DNA from 2 places in the Streptomyces sp. bgisy027 genome. Region 1 is predicted to be linked to the other one. Evidence: riboswitches for the same ligand, from Rfam matches in the RefSeq annotation. Region 1 holds a riboswitch; the other holds the start of a gene.

Region 1 (7,066 bases):
CGTGCTGCGTTGGCGCCGCCGACTGGAAGGCGACAAGAGCTATCAGGCGGCGGCACGACTCGACAACGAGACCGTTGCCTCGTACGCGTTGCGCAGGCTCAACCAGGAGATTCTCGACTACGTACTGGACCCCTTCCTCCGCGCGCTCTATCTGGGGGAGACAGCCGACATGTCGGTCGTGGATCTCTTTCTCTCCCTGAGCAAGCTCGGCGGGGGGCCGCTGCGATATCCGAGCGGCATCGACTTCCTGCCCAAACGGCTGGCGTCCTTCGTCGACGTGCGTACCGGAGCCGGCGCCACGGAAGTCCGGCATGTCGACGGCGGCGTCCGCACCGTATGGCAGGACGGCGAGGGCGAGCACACGCTCACCACGCGGGGCGCCGTTCTCGCCATGAACGGACAGGACCTGTTGCCGGTCTACCGCGACCTGTCCGACCGGCAGCGCGAACTGATCCAGTCGGTCCGCCACAAGAGCGTGCTCAAGGGAATCTTCGCTCTGCGGCGCCTGCCCGCGGACGTGCCGACCCTCATTCCCGTTCCTCGGGCAGCCGGCCTCGGCCTGGCCATCACCGTGGTCGACTCCCACTCGATGCCCGACTCGGTTCCGCCCGGCAAGGCCGTGATCTCCGGCCACTGGGTCAGTGAACACAGCAAGGAAGTACTGGAACGTACCGACGGTGATTTGCTTCCCGAAATGATCCGGGAGATGGAGCAGGTCATACCCGGACTCTCCGCCGAATTGGAGTTCGCTCACATCGTCCGGTGGAGTTTCGCGACAAATTCGCGATACCGAGGGTTCTACGACACGGTGGCGAACATCCGCCGCACCCTGGCCTCGGACGATGTGATCCAGCTCGCGGGCGAATACCTCGCGCTCTCCGGGACGGCCAATTCCGTCGAGAACGGCGAACGTGCGGCAGCCAGTCTCGGTGAACGCCTGAGTGCACTGCACGGATCACCAGCGAAACGTTCCTATTCGTGAATCAACCCGCGGGGTGCCCGGAGTGCTGTGGCGGGTGGCGCAAAGTGGCACTATGGCCACAGGGGATATGTCGTATCGGCCCTGCTTCGGGTGAGGTGTCCATGGCGATCCTGGGCGACGGTGTCGAGGTCGCCGCGGTCGGCGAGGTCGCCGTCGTCGTGCTCGATGACGCGGGGATCGTCAGACGCTGGTCTGACGCGGCCACTCGTCTGTTGGGGCACGCGGTGCCAGAGGTCTGTGGTCGTCCGCTGACGCACCTGCTGGCCGATCCGGCGCCGTGGAACGCCGACGCATCGGCCGGATCCGTCGTCGACGTCGGGCGGCGGGTCTTTCGGCGCAGCTCCGGAGCGCCCATCGAACTCGTGGTGCGCACGGCACGCGTGGCGGGGCCTGACGATTCGGCGGAGGTCGTCCTCCTGTCGTGCCCCGCGCCGGGCGGGAGCGCTGCGGAGCAGGGAGCGGGCTTCCTGACCTCTCTGTTCGGTCAGGACCGGCTGGGGGTCGTCCTCTTCGACACACGGCTGAACGTCGTACGCGCCAACAACCTGGTGGAGTCGGCAGGGTTGCCGCCCCTGCGCGCGGGGTGCCGCCTGAGTGACGTGGTGCGCGCGGAGGACGCGGAGGAGGCCGAGACCCACCTGCGACGCGTACTCGAGACCGGAGTTCCCCTGGTCGGGGGCGAGCTGTGGATGCGTGCGCCAAGTGCGTCCGGTCAGGAGCGCAGCCTGTCGGCGTCCGCCGTCCGGTTGGAGGGTCCCGACGGTCGTCCGAGTGGCGTCGCGGCGTTCGTCACCGACGACACCGAGCAGCGGCGAGCCAGGCGGCGTGCGGAGGTGAGCCACGCGGCGTCGGTCCGGATCGGGGCTTCACTGGACGTGGCCCGCACGGCTCAGGACATCGCGGACGTACTGGTGCCGGCCTTCGCGGACCTGGTCTCGGTGGACATCGTCGAGGTCGTCCTCGAAGGCGAGGAGCCCGCCAAAGGTGTCATGCCCAGCGGCCGGTGGCGGATGCGGCGGGTGGCAGCGGCCTGCGCCACCGGTCCGTGGCCCGCCGACCTCATCCAGGTGGGCGACGTCATGCCGCCGCTCCCGGACGTGCCGCAGGCGCGGCGGGCGGCACTGCACGGCGACACCATCCTGAAGACCTCACGGCAGGAGTTGGAGGACCAGCTCGCGGACCCGGAGGTGATCCGCGCCCTGCTGCCCGAGAAAGGGCATTCGCTGGTCATCTCGCCGCTGTTCGCCCGCGGTCTGCTGCTGGGCTTCGTCTCGGCCTGGCGGACCGAACGGGCAGAGGGGTTCCAGCAGGAGGACGCCGATCTCCTGTTCGACATCGCCTCGCGCGCGGCGCTCAGCGTGGACAACGCGCGCCGGTACACGAGGGAACATCGGGCCGCGGTCGAGTTGCAACAGCGCCTGTTGCCCCGCGCGACCACGCAGTCCACGGCGGCCGAGTCGGCCGGCCGCTACGTGCCCGCCGGGGGCGGGGCGGACATCAGCGGCGACTGGTTCGACGTCATCCCCCTGTCGTCGCTGCGGGTCGCCTTCGTCGTGGGCGACGTCGTAGGCCACGGCCTGCACGCGGCGGCCACGATGGGGCGCCTGCGGACCGCGATCCGAACCCTTGCCGAGCTGGAACTGGAACCCGGGGAACTCCTCATCCACCTGGACGACCTCGTCCAGCAACTCGCCGACGAAGCCGCTCCGGAGGACCGGGACACGATCGGCGCAACCTGCTTGTACGCGCTCTACGACCCGATCGCCGGCACCTGTGCGCTCGCCGACGCCGGGCATCCGCCGCCCGCGGTGATCGCGCCCGACGGGACGGTCCGAACGATCGAGGTCCACCCCGGTCCGCCGCTCGGCGTGGGCGGCATGCCCTTCGAGGTCACCACGGTCCACGTCGAGCCCGGCAGCATCCTCGCCCTCTACACCGACGGCCTCGTGGAACGAACCTCGAAGGACCTCGACGAGGGCACCAGGGACCTCCTCGGCTCGCTATCGACCCTCTGTGGCGCCGCACGGGCACTGGAGGACATCGCCCACGACGTGGTGTCCGCGGTGTCCGAAGGACCGCCCCGCGACGACATGGCGCTTCTTCTGGCCCGTACCCACGTGATTCCGGCCGCCGACACCGCGGCCTGGCAGTTCCCCGACGACACGTCCCGGGTGGCCGACGCACGGAAGTCCGTCGCCCGGCGACTCGCCGACTGGGGACTGGACGACCTCGCCTTCACCACCGAACTGATCGTCAGTGAACTGGTCACCAACGCGATGCGCTACGCGGGCGGCACCGTGGGGCTGCGCCTCTTCCACGACGACAGAACCCTGGTGTGCGAGGTCACCGACGCCAGCAACACCCAGCCACGGCTGATCCGGGCGCGCGCCGGTGACGAGGGAGGGCGAGGCCTGTTCCTGGTGGCCCAACTCGCCCGACGCTGGGGCAGCCGGTACCACCGCACCGGCAAGACCATCTGGGCCGAGCAGACGATCGGTGCCGGGTCGGGGGCGGGGCTCGACTTTGCCGGGGTCTGGGACACGGCGGAGATCTAGGGTCTGGCCGTCGACCGGTTCCCGGCTACTCGCCGGCCGCGGGCGTGTGGCACGATGCGCGGGACGGATGCGGAGGAACTCCGGTGCGGGTGCAGCAGCCCAACTCCGGGGCGGGCCCGCCACTGTGACCGGGGAGCCGCCTCCCACTCGTACGGCCACTGGCAACCGGCGTGAGCCGGCCGCTGGGAAGGCCGGGAGCAGGCGTCGGACAACAGGCCGTACGGCCGCGTACCGAGATCCGGGAGCCAGGATATTCCGCCCGTCCCGCAGCCAGGCGCCTTCCGCCCGGGCACGGTCCGTCTCCGGTGGCGTGGAAAACCGCCGACAGCGGAAGGCATTCCATCGTGAAGCCCGCACCCGGCTTCGAGCCGGTCTCCTCCTCTTTGGCCGACTCCTCCCACCTGCCCCACGGCGCCGTCGCCGAAGGCCTGCTCCTCGACCGCACACTCGCCGCCATCACCCCCGCGGACCCCGGCGCCCTCGCGGCGGCCCGGGACCGGCAGAACCGCCTGTCCAAGCCGCCCGGGTCGCTGGGATTCCTGGAGGACGTGTCCGTTCAGCTGGCGGGCCTCGCCGGCGTGTGCCCACCTCCGATGCCGGAACCCGCCGCTGTGGCCGTCTTCGCGGCGGACCACGGTGTTCACGCCCGGGGCGTCAGCGCCTGGCCGCAGGAGGTGACGGCGCAGATGGTCGACAACTTCCTGGCCTCCGGCGGTGCCGTGAACGCCTTCGCCGCGCAGACCGGCGCCGGGGTGGTCGTGGTGGACGTGGGTGTCGCGACTCCAATGCCCGCCGGGGAGGGGGTGCGGGACGGGCTGCTGCGCCGCCGGGTCCGGGGCGGGACCGCGGACATGACCCTGGGCCCGGCGATGAGCAGGCGGGAAGCCGTGCGGGCGATGGAGATCGGCATCGGCGTCGCGGGTGAACTCGTGGAGCGCGGCAGCCGTTGCCTGCTCACCGGTGACATGGGCATCGCCAACACCACGGCGTCCGCGGCGCTGACCGCCGCCTTCACCGGTGCCGACCCGGACGAGGTCACCGGTCACGGAGCGGGCATCGACGAGCCGACCCGGCTGCACAAGGCGCAGGTGGTGCGCGAGGCCCTCCACCTGCACCAGCCGGACCCCCGGGACCCCATCGGGGTGGTGTCGGCGGTCGGCGGCCTGGAACACGCCGCGCTCGCCGGGTTCGTCCTGGCCGCCGCCGCGCACCGGGTCCCGGTGATCCTGGACGGCGTGATCGCCTCTTCGGCGGCCCTGGTCGCGGCGGCGCTGTCCCCCGCCGCCCTGGACGCCTGCGTGGCCGGACACCGCTCGGTCGAGCCAGGTCACGCCATCGCCCTGCGGCATCTCCGCTTGCATCCCCTGGTCGACCTGGGGCTGAGGCTCGGCGAAGGGACCGGCGCTCTGTTGGCGCTGCCGCTCGTCCAAGCGGCGGTCCGTGCCCTGCGGGAGATGGCCACATTCGACTCCGCCGGGGTGTCGGAAAAGCCGGCCTGACGCGCCCGCCCGATGTGCCGGCCCGTGCACGCGGCAGGGACTGCCCGGACCGACGGTAGGAGAAGGGGACGGCTGGGCGCCGGCGGGCCCGGGGTCGTAGGCAGGACCACGTCATACTCCCCGGCGACCGGCGACCGGCGACCGGCGACCGGCGACCGGCGACCGGCGACCGGCGACCGGCGACGGGTTTCAGTACTTGGGCCTCAATCACCCAGGCCCCGGCTGTGGTTCTGACGAGCACCAGTGTGCCGGCGCCGATCGTCAGGTCCCCGCGGCCAGGGCCTGGGTGCCGGGCGTTCCGGTCAGGTCAGCTGCCGCTGATCGCCGCCGCCGTGGAGCGCAGCGCCCGGGCTGTGCGGCCGAGGTCGGCGTGGAGCAGCCGTCCCGCGGACTTCATCACCCGTCCCGCGACGAGGACCGTGTCTACGTTCTGGGGGTTCGCCGACTGGACCACGGCCGCGATCGGGTCGCGTTCGGCGGTGAGCATGTCGAGGTCCTCCAGGCGGAGCAGAGCGATGTCGGCCTGCTTGCCGGGGCGCAGCGAACCGATCCGGTCGTCGAGCCCCAGCGCGGCGGCGCCGTCGATCGTGGCCATCCGCAGGACGTCCTTGACGGTCAGCGGGGAGTCGTCGGTGACCTGGCTGGCCAGCAGGGCCGCCCGCATCAGGGAGAACATGTCGCCGGGGACGGTGGACACCGCGTCCACGCCGAGACCGGCGGTGACACCGAGGCGCCGGTAACGGCTCGACACGGGCGCGCCGACGCGCATCCCGGCCTCGGAGCCGGGCGCGGCGGCGGCCTTGCCGCCCGAGTCGCCGATCAGCTTGATCTCGCTGTCGGAGAGCGAGTTCCCGTGCACGTAGAGCGTGTTCGGGCGCAGCAGTCCGCGCTCCTTCAGGGCGGAGATCGGTGTCTGCGTGACGGGGCCTGCGCTGACGTGGAAGGTCAGGGGCAGGCCGAGGTCGTCCGTCATACGCCACTCCTCGATCACCGTCTCGATCGGGGTGAAAGACGGGCCGAGGGGGCCGTACGCCATGGTGACCAGCGCCTTGTCGTCCGACAGGCGCTTGGTGCGGACCCTGCGGACGTCCGCGAGGTCGGCGGCCGGGCCGATCGGGGCGCCGTAGGCGAACACCGCGCGAAGTCCCGCCGCCTGCATGGCGTCGAGGGCCGCGTCGGCATGGTCGGGCGAGTACAGGCCGTGGTTGTAGTCCAGCTGGGTGGTGATTCCGGAGTTGAGGCTCTCCAGCAGACCGGCGAGAGTCGCGTTGTACATGTCCTGCGGGCGCAGCCGCGGGCCGTACTGGCCCAGGACGCCGAGGTACGCGTTGAGGTCCATGCCCACGGTCGAGGTGCGCAGCGCCGACAGCCACACGTGGCGGTGGGTGTCGACGAAGCCCGGGAGCACGATCCGGTCGGTGGCGTCGATGACGGTGGCACCGTTGGCGGAGAGGTTGCGGCCGACGGCGGTGATCCGCCCTCTCTCGATCAGGACATCGGTACGGGCGTGGGCGACCGGCTCGGGCTCGGTGTCGATCACATGGCCGTTGCGCAGCAGGATGCGGGTGTTCGTCAGGTGCGCCGGGCCGCTCTGACGGCTTCTTGAGGGTGCCGCGGTCGCCGGCGATGCGGAGAAGGTGGCCGCGGCCGTGGCGGCGGCCACACCGGTCAGGACGGTTCGGCGGGGCAGATTCATGGTGGAACTCCGTTGTCTCGGAAGGCTGTCGTGGGCAGGGAGACCGGCGGGATGTCGCCGGGGGCGGCGCTCGATCGGCGCGCCGTGTGCTGACCTGTCCTCCACGGATGAACTAAGCGGACAGTCGTCCGGTAGTCGGGGAGAACGTACCGGACTGTTGTCCGGTTGGCAAGAGTGAGGGGTTGGGGCGGCAGCGGCCAGTCATGTCTGAGGGGTTGAGGCGGGGGTGGTCGGTCAAGCCCGAGGGGTTGAGTTGGGGGTGGCGGGTCGCACCCGAGGGGCGCGCTTGCCGACCGGACAACTGTCCGGGTATCGTTCCCCGGGAGTGGACAGC
Region 2 (7,066 bases), on a different contig from region 1:
AAGCCCACGAAGTCGGGCCGCCCCTCGTGCGCCGCGGCGACGGCCGCGTCGATGGGCGAGGGCCAGGAACCGTACGCCAGCGTCCGCACTGTCTCCCCCAACTCCACTAGGCCGTACGCAGAAAACGGTCGAGCACGCGGACGCCGAAGTGCAGTGCCTCGATGGGCACCCGCTCGTCGACGCCGTGGAACATGGCCCCGTAGTCGTAGCCCTCCGGCAGCTTCAGCGGTGAGAAGCCGTAGCCGGTGATGCCGAGCCGTGAGAACTGCTTGGCGTCGGTCCCGCCGGGCATGCAGTACGGCACGACGTGCCCCTCGGGTGCGAACTCCTCGACGGCCGCGCGCATCCGGGCGTACGTCGGGGAGTCCACGGGTGACTGGAGGGCCACCTCGTGATGGTGGAACTCCCAGTTCACGTCAGGTCCGGTGAGCTGGTCAAGGGTGGCGCGGAACTCGTCCTCGTGACCCGGGAGATATCGGCCGTCGACATGGGCGACGGCCTCCCCGGGGATGACGTTGACCTTGTAACCGGCCTCCAGCATGGTCGGGTTGGCGCTGTTGCGGACGGTCGCCTCGACCAGCCGGGCGGCCGGTCCGAGCTTGTGGAGCAGGCCGTCCACGTCGTCCAGGTCGGCGTCGAGGCCGTAGAGCGCGGCGAGTTCGGTGAGGGCGGCGCGCACGGTCGGGGTGAGCCTGAGCGGCCACTCGTGGGCGCCGATGCGGGTGACGGCCGCGGCGAGGCGGGTGACCGCGTTCTCCCGGTTGGGGCGCGAGCCGTGCGCGGCGCGCCCGTGGGCGGTGAGCTTGACCCAGCCGGTGCCGCGCTCGCCGGCGGCGAGGGGGTAGAGCTGCCGGCCGCTGCCGTCGTGGAAGGTGAAGGCGCCGGACTCGCCGATGCCTTCGGTGCAGCCCTCGAACAGCGCGGCGTGCCGGTCGGCGAGGAACCCGGAGCCGTCCTCGGCGCTGGCCTCCTCGTCGGCGGTGAACGCGATCACGACGTCCCGGCGGGGCCGTACGCCCTCGCGGGCCCAGGACCGCACGACGGCGAGGATCATCGCGTCCATGTTCTTCATGTCGACCGCGCCCCGGCCCCACACGACGCCGTCGCGGATCTCCCCGGAGAAGGGGTGCACGCTCCATTCGCCGGCCTGCGCGGGCACCACGTCCAGGTGACCGTGCACGAGGAGCGCGTCCGCCGACGGATCGGTGCCCTCGATGCGGGCGACCACGTTCGTCCGGCCCTTCGTGCGCTCCAGCAGGGCGGGGTCCAGGCCTGCCTCGGCCAGCCGGGCGGCCGCGTACTCGGCGGCGGGGCGCTCCCGGCAGTCGCCGCCGCCGCGGTTGGTCGTGTCGATGCGGATGAGGTCCGAGGTGAACGTGACGACTTCGTCCAGTGCCTGCCCGTCAGCCATACTGCTCCTCCACCGAGGCCGAGGCGATCGTGGTGACCGCCTTGAAGGTACGGATTCCCTCGTACATTCGCTCGCTGGTGTACGCCACCTTGCGCTCGCCGATACGTTCGACGCCGGGAACGACGGTGACGGCCATCGCGAGGTGTTCTGCGTCGAACTCGACGGCGACGGTGAACGGCCCGCCGCGCACCGGCTCGTGACGGACCGCCAGCCCGGCCGCCTCCTTGGCCGCGGCACGGATGTCGGCGGCCGTCCTGGCCGGCGTACGGCACACCGCCGCGTACCGCGAGACGTGGTCCTTGACGGCGACCTTCAGCGCCCCGGGCGCGTAGCCGAGCGCGTCCTCGCAGGCCAGGTCGTCGCCGGTGACGAGCACCACGGGGACGCCGTACTCGGCGACGACGTGCGCGTTCAGCAGGCCCTCGCTGGCCCGGACGTCGTTGAGCCAGACGCCTGTGATCTGGTTCGCGAGGTAGGTGTGGGCCAGAACACCCTCCATGCCGGCGCCGGCGTGGTAGCCGACGAAGGCGATGCCGTCCACGTCGCCGTGCTGCACACCCTCGACCATGGACAGCGTCTTGTGCCGGCCGGTGAGCATCTCGGCCCGCTCGTCGAGCCGTTCGAGCAGCAGATTGCGCATGGACCAGTGCGCCTCGTTGATGAGGACGGCGTCGGCGCCGCCGTCCAGGAATCCCAGCACGGCGGCGTCCACGTCGGAGGTGAACATCGCCCGGCAGCGCTCCCACTGGGGAGTCCCCGGGAGCACGTCGGCCGGCCAGGTCACACCGGTGGCGCCCTCCATGTCGGCGCTGATGAGGATCTTCATGCTCGATCACGTTACGCGCCCGGAAGGGAACCCGCCACGAAGCGGACGAACGCCGCTTTCACACCTTTGGGGTGTGCTTGTCAGCCACCCGCCACGGGCACTACTGTCACCACGCCTTGGTGAACGGGAAATCCGGTGTGATGCCGGTGCGGCCCTCGCCACTGTGAATCGGGAAGTCCGGCTCCTGCCCTCGCGGGCAAGCCACTGGGTCCTAGGGCCCTGGCGCCACATTCCCGTCTGCCGCGCGACGCCTGGCACGCACGCTCGCCGCGTTGCCGAAGCGCCCACGTGGCTCCGCCACGAGGGCGCTCCGGCGCCTTGCGATCGCACGCGCCAGACGCCGCGCGGCCCGCCCTTCGGGCGGACGACGGGAATGTGACGCCAGGGCCCTAGACCCGGGAAGGCGGAGCACGGGCGGTGTCACCCGTCAGCCAGGAGACCGGCCAAGGCACGTCAACCATCCACGAGGTGCTGGAGAGGGTCTGCTGAGCCATGCACATAGCCGAGGGTTTTCTGCCCCCGGCGCACGCGGTCGCCTGGGGCGTCGCGTCCGCGCCGTTCGTCGTACACGGAGTACGGTCACTCACCCGTGAGGTCCGGGAGCATCCGGAGAGCACGCTGCTGCTCGGCGCCTCCGGGGCCTTCACCTTCGTCCTGTCCGCGCTGAAGCTGCCGTCGGTGACCGGCAGCTGCTCCCATCCCACCGGCACGGGCCTGGGCGCCATCCTGTTCCGGCCGCCGATCATGGCGGTCCTGGGCACCATCACGCTGCTCTTCCAGGCGCTGCTGCTCGCGCACGGCGGCCTGACCACGCTCGGCGCCAACGTCTTCTCGATGGCGATCGTCGGGCCCTGGGCCGGCTACGCGATCTACAGGCTGCTGCGGCGCTACGATGTGCCGCTGATGGTCGCCGTGTTCTCCGGCGCGTTCGTCGCGGACCTGTCCACCTACTGCGTGACCAGCGTCCAGCTGGCGCTCGCGTTCCCCGACCCGGGCAGCGGATTCCTGGGCGCGCTCGGCAAGTTCGGCTCCATCTTCGCCGTCACCCAGATCCCGCTGGCGGTGAGCGAGGGCCTGCTGACGGTGCTCGTGATGCGGCTGCTGGTGCAGTCCAGCAAGGGCGAACTGACCCGGCTGGGCGTGCTCCTGGCCAAGAAGCAGTCCCGCAGCGAGACCGAGGCGGTGGCCCGATGAGCAGGAACACCAAGATCAACGTCCTGCTGCTGCTCGTGGTGGCCGCGCTCGCCGTGCTGCCGCTGACGCTCGGCCTGGGCGACCACAAGGAGGAGCCGTTCACCGGCGCCGACGGCGAGGCGGAGACGGCGATCACCGAGATCGAGCCGGACTACGAGCCGTGGTTCTCGCCGCTGTACGAGCCTCCGTCCGGCGAGATCGAATCGGCCCTGTTCTCCCTCCAGGCGGCGCTGGGTGCCGGTGTCCTCGCCTACTACTTCGGACTGCACCGCGGACGCAGGCAGGGTGAGCAGCGGGCCCTGCAGCGGGTCACCGAGGACGCCGCGGCCCGTGGCGCCGAGGAGCCGAAGGCCGACAGGGTCTGACGGATGCTGCCGATCGACGCGGCGGCGCACGGCAGTCGCTGGCGCCGCCGTCATCCCGTGGACAAGGCCGTGCTCGGGCTCGGTCTCACCGTGCTCGCGATCTCCCTGCCGCCCTGGCCGGGTGCCGCGCTGGTCCTGGTCACCGCGCTGACCGTGCTGCTGGGCCCGGCGGGCGTGCCCGGACGGCGGCTGTGGCGGGCGTACCGCGTGCCGCTCGGTTTCTGTGTGACCGGCGCGGCCACGCTGCTGGTCCAGGTCGGCGGGGGGCAGGGCTTCGTGTCCCTCGCCGCCGACGGGCCGCTGCGCGCCGGTGAACTGCTGCTGCGCACCTCGGCGGCCTCGCTCGGGGTGCTGCTGTTCGCGTTCACCACGCCGATGTCGGACCTGCTGCCCCGGCTGGTGCAGGCCGGCGTGCCCGCGCCCGTCGTGGACGTCGCGCTGGTGACGTACCGCATGAGCTTCCTGCTGCTCGACTCGGTGCGCCGGGTGCGGGACGCGCAGGCCGCCCGGCTCGGGCACACCACCCGCGCCGCGACCTGGCGTTCGCTGGCCGGGCTCGGCGCGACCGCCTTCGTGCGCTCCTTCGAGCGGGCCACCCGGCTCCAGGCCGGGCTCGCCGGGCGCGGCTACGACGGCACCTTGCGCGTCCTGGTCCCCGAGGCGAAGGTCTCCGTCCGTTTCACGGCCGCGAGTTGCGTCCTGCTCGCAGCGCTGGCCGTCGTCACCCTCGTACTGGAAAGGGCCCTGCCATGAGCGAGCCCACCGCCCTCGTCACCGCCCGGGACACGACCGACCCCCACCAGAGCGGCCCCATCGCACGCACGGCCACAAGCCACTCCCCACTCACGACACCCGCCACCCCCACCCCCGCACCGAAAAAGGCCCAGCCATGAGCGAGCCCACCGCCCTCGTCACCCTGCGGGGCGCCTCCTACGCCTACGAGGACGGCCCCGTCGTGCTCAGCGGCCTCGACTTCGACGTCCGCGAGGGGCGGGCGCTGGCGCTGCTGGGGCGCAACGGCAGCGGCAAGACCACGCTGATGCGGCTGCTCAGCGGTGGACTGAAGCCGCACGACGGCCGGTTGGCGGTCGAGGGGACGCCGGTCACGTACGACCGCAAGGGACTGACCCGGCTGCGGACGACCGTGCAGCTGGTGGTGCAGGACCCCGACGACCAGCTGTTCGCCGCGTCCGTCGCGCAGGACGTCTCCTTCGGCCCGCTCAACCTCGGTCTGCCGGACGCCGAGGTGCGGGCGCGGGTCGACGAGGCGCTGGCCGCCCTCGACATCACCCGGCTGGCCGACCGCCCCACGCATCTGCTGTCGTACGGGCAGCGCAAGCGCACGGCCATCGCCGGGGCCGTCGCGATGCGGCCGCGTGTGCTGATCCTCGACGAGCCGACCGCCGGGCTCGACCCCGACGGCCAGGAGCGGCTGCTCACCACCCTCGACGGGCTGCGTGCGAGCGGCACCACGGTCCTCATGGCCACCCATGACGTCGACCTCGCGCTGCGCTGGGCCGACGACGCGGCGCTGCTGACCCCGTCCGGTGTCCGCACCGGTCCCGCGGACACGATGCTGGCCCGCACCGAACTCCTGCGGGAGGCCGGCCTGCGGCTGCCCTGGGGCATCGCGGCGGCCGGGCTGCTGAGGGCGCACGGCCTGCTGGCCGACTCGGCACCGGGTCCGCGCGACGCGGACGAACTGGCCGCCCTGGCGGCGCCCGCCACCCCCACGATCACGGCCGACGGCTGAGGTTCCCGGGCGTTGGGCACACGGGTGATACATCCCGCGACCGGCCGCCAGAGCCCCGGCTGACGCCGCGGTTGCCTGTTTCATGAGGTCACGCACGACCGAAGTGAGGCAGCATGGCCGAGGCCACCGAGGACACCAGCCCGCCCGAAGGACTGAAAGCCGACGCGATCGGGTTCGTCGACGCCCTCGTCATCGGGCTCAACGCCACCTCGCCCGCGTACTCGCTGGCCGCGGCGATCGGCCCGGTCGTGGCCCTCGTGGGTGTGTACGCCCCCGGCGTCATGCTCGCGTCGTTCGTCCCGATGCTGATGATCGCTTCGGCGTTCTACTACCTCAACCGGGTGGACCAAGACTGCGGGACGACCTTCTCCTGGGTCACCCGGGCGATGGGCCCGTGGGCCGGCTGGCTCGGCGGCTGGGCCATCACGATGACCGGCGTCCTGGTGATCGGCTCGCTGGCGGACGTCGCGGTGACGTTCGCGCTGATGGCCTTCGGCCTCGACAGCTGGGTCGGCAACGAGTTCGTGCGCCAGACGCTGACGGTGCTGGTCATCCTCGGCATGACGGCCCTGTGCGTGATCGGCACGGAGGTGTCGGCCAGGGTACAGAACGCGCTCATCCTCGCGCAGGTGGCCTGTCTCCTGGCGTTCGCGGTGGTGGCGATCTACCGGGTCTACGCCGACACGGGTTCGCTCGACGCCGTCGATCCGGCGTTCAGCTGGCTCAATCCCTTCGGGGCCGGCGGTGCCGAGCTGACGGCGGGTCTGCTGCTGGGCGTGTTCATCTACTGGGGCTGGGAGTCGGCGGTGAACCTCACCGAGGAGGTCGAGAACTCCGCCACCGCCCCCGGCAGGGCGGGCGTGTGGTCGACGGTCATCCTGCTGGTGACGTACGTGTCGGTCGCCTACGCGGTGGTGGCCTACGCCGGACCGGCGTATCTGGCCGAGAACGCCTCGGAGGAGGAGTTCATCTTCGCCCTGCTCGCCGACGAGGCGATGGGCACCTGGGACTGGGTCGTGCTGCTGGCGGTCTCGACGTCCGGGCTGGCGTCGACACAGACGACGATCATCCCCGCCTCGCGCACCGCGCTGTCCATGGCACGCCGGCATGCGCTGCCCGCGCACTTCGGGCACATCCACCACCGGTTCCGCACTCCCGACGTGAGCACGTGGTGGGTGGCCGCCATCGCCATCGCCTGGTATCTCGTCGTGCGCCAGATCAGCGAGAACGCCTTGTTCGACTCGCTGACCGCGCTGTCGCTGCTGATCGCGTTCTACTACGCGCTGACCGGCCTCGCCTGCGCGGTCTACTACCGCCGCCATCTCACCGAGAGCCTGCACAACTTCCTGCTCATCGGCCTCGGCCCGCTGGTCGGCGCCGGACTGCTGACATGGCTGCTGGTCGAATCGGTCAGTGACATGTCCGACCCCGCCAACTCCTACAGCGGCGTCTCGTGGTTCGGTGTCGGCCCGCCCCTGGTCATCGGCATCGGGATCGCTCTCGCCGGGGTGATCCTC

What was found. A riboswitch is a leader RNA that binds a small molecule or an ion and turns the genes downstream of it on or off. The one in region 1 is predicted to bind cobalamin.
Region 2: it holds a riboswitch for cobalamin, as region 1 does, so the genes downstream of both, AC3ETA_RS08510 (energy-coupling factor ABC transporter permease) here and cobT (nicotinate-nucleotide--dimethylbenzimidazole phosphoribosyltransferase) in region 1, are expected to answer to the same signal.

Annotation. Positions count from the first base shown of each region.
Region 1 covers NZ_JBYIVZ010000069.1:27,593-34,658, forward strand. The annotation lists gene AC3ETA_RS42540 (protoporphyrinogen/coproporphyrinogen oxidase) at 1-982, shown strand, start outside; gene AC3ETA_RS42545 (SpoIIE family protein phosphatase) at 1,084-3,537, shown strand; cobalamin riboswitch at 3,611-3,792, shown strand; gene cobT (nicotinate-nucleotide--dimethylbenzimidazole phosphoribosyltransferase) at 3,882-5,036, shown strand; gene AC3ETA_RS42555 (amidohydrolase family protein) at 5,344-6,732, opposite strand.
Region 2 covers NZ_JBYIVZ010000006.1:122,339-129,404, forward strand. The annotation lists gene AC3ETA_RS08495 (prolyl oligopeptidase family serine peptidase) at 1-101, opposite strand, end outside; gene AC3ETA_RS08500 (M20/M25/M40 family metallo-hydrolase) at 107-1,411, opposite strand; gene AC3ETA_RS08505 (M55 family metallopeptidase) at 1,404-2,237, opposite strand; cobalamin riboswitch at 2,316-2,443, shown strand; gene AC3ETA_RS08510 (energy-coupling factor ABC transporter permease) at 2,730-3,431, shown strand; gene AC3ETA_RS08515 (energy-coupling factor ABC transporter substrate-binding protein) at 3,428-3,796, shown strand; gene cbiQ (cobalt ECF transporter T component CbiQ) at 3,800-4,549, shown strand; gene AC3ETA_RS08525 (energy-coupling factor ABC transporter ATP-binding protein) at 4,686-5,549, shown strand; gene AC3ETA_RS08530 (APC family permease) at 5,663-7,066, shown strand, end outside.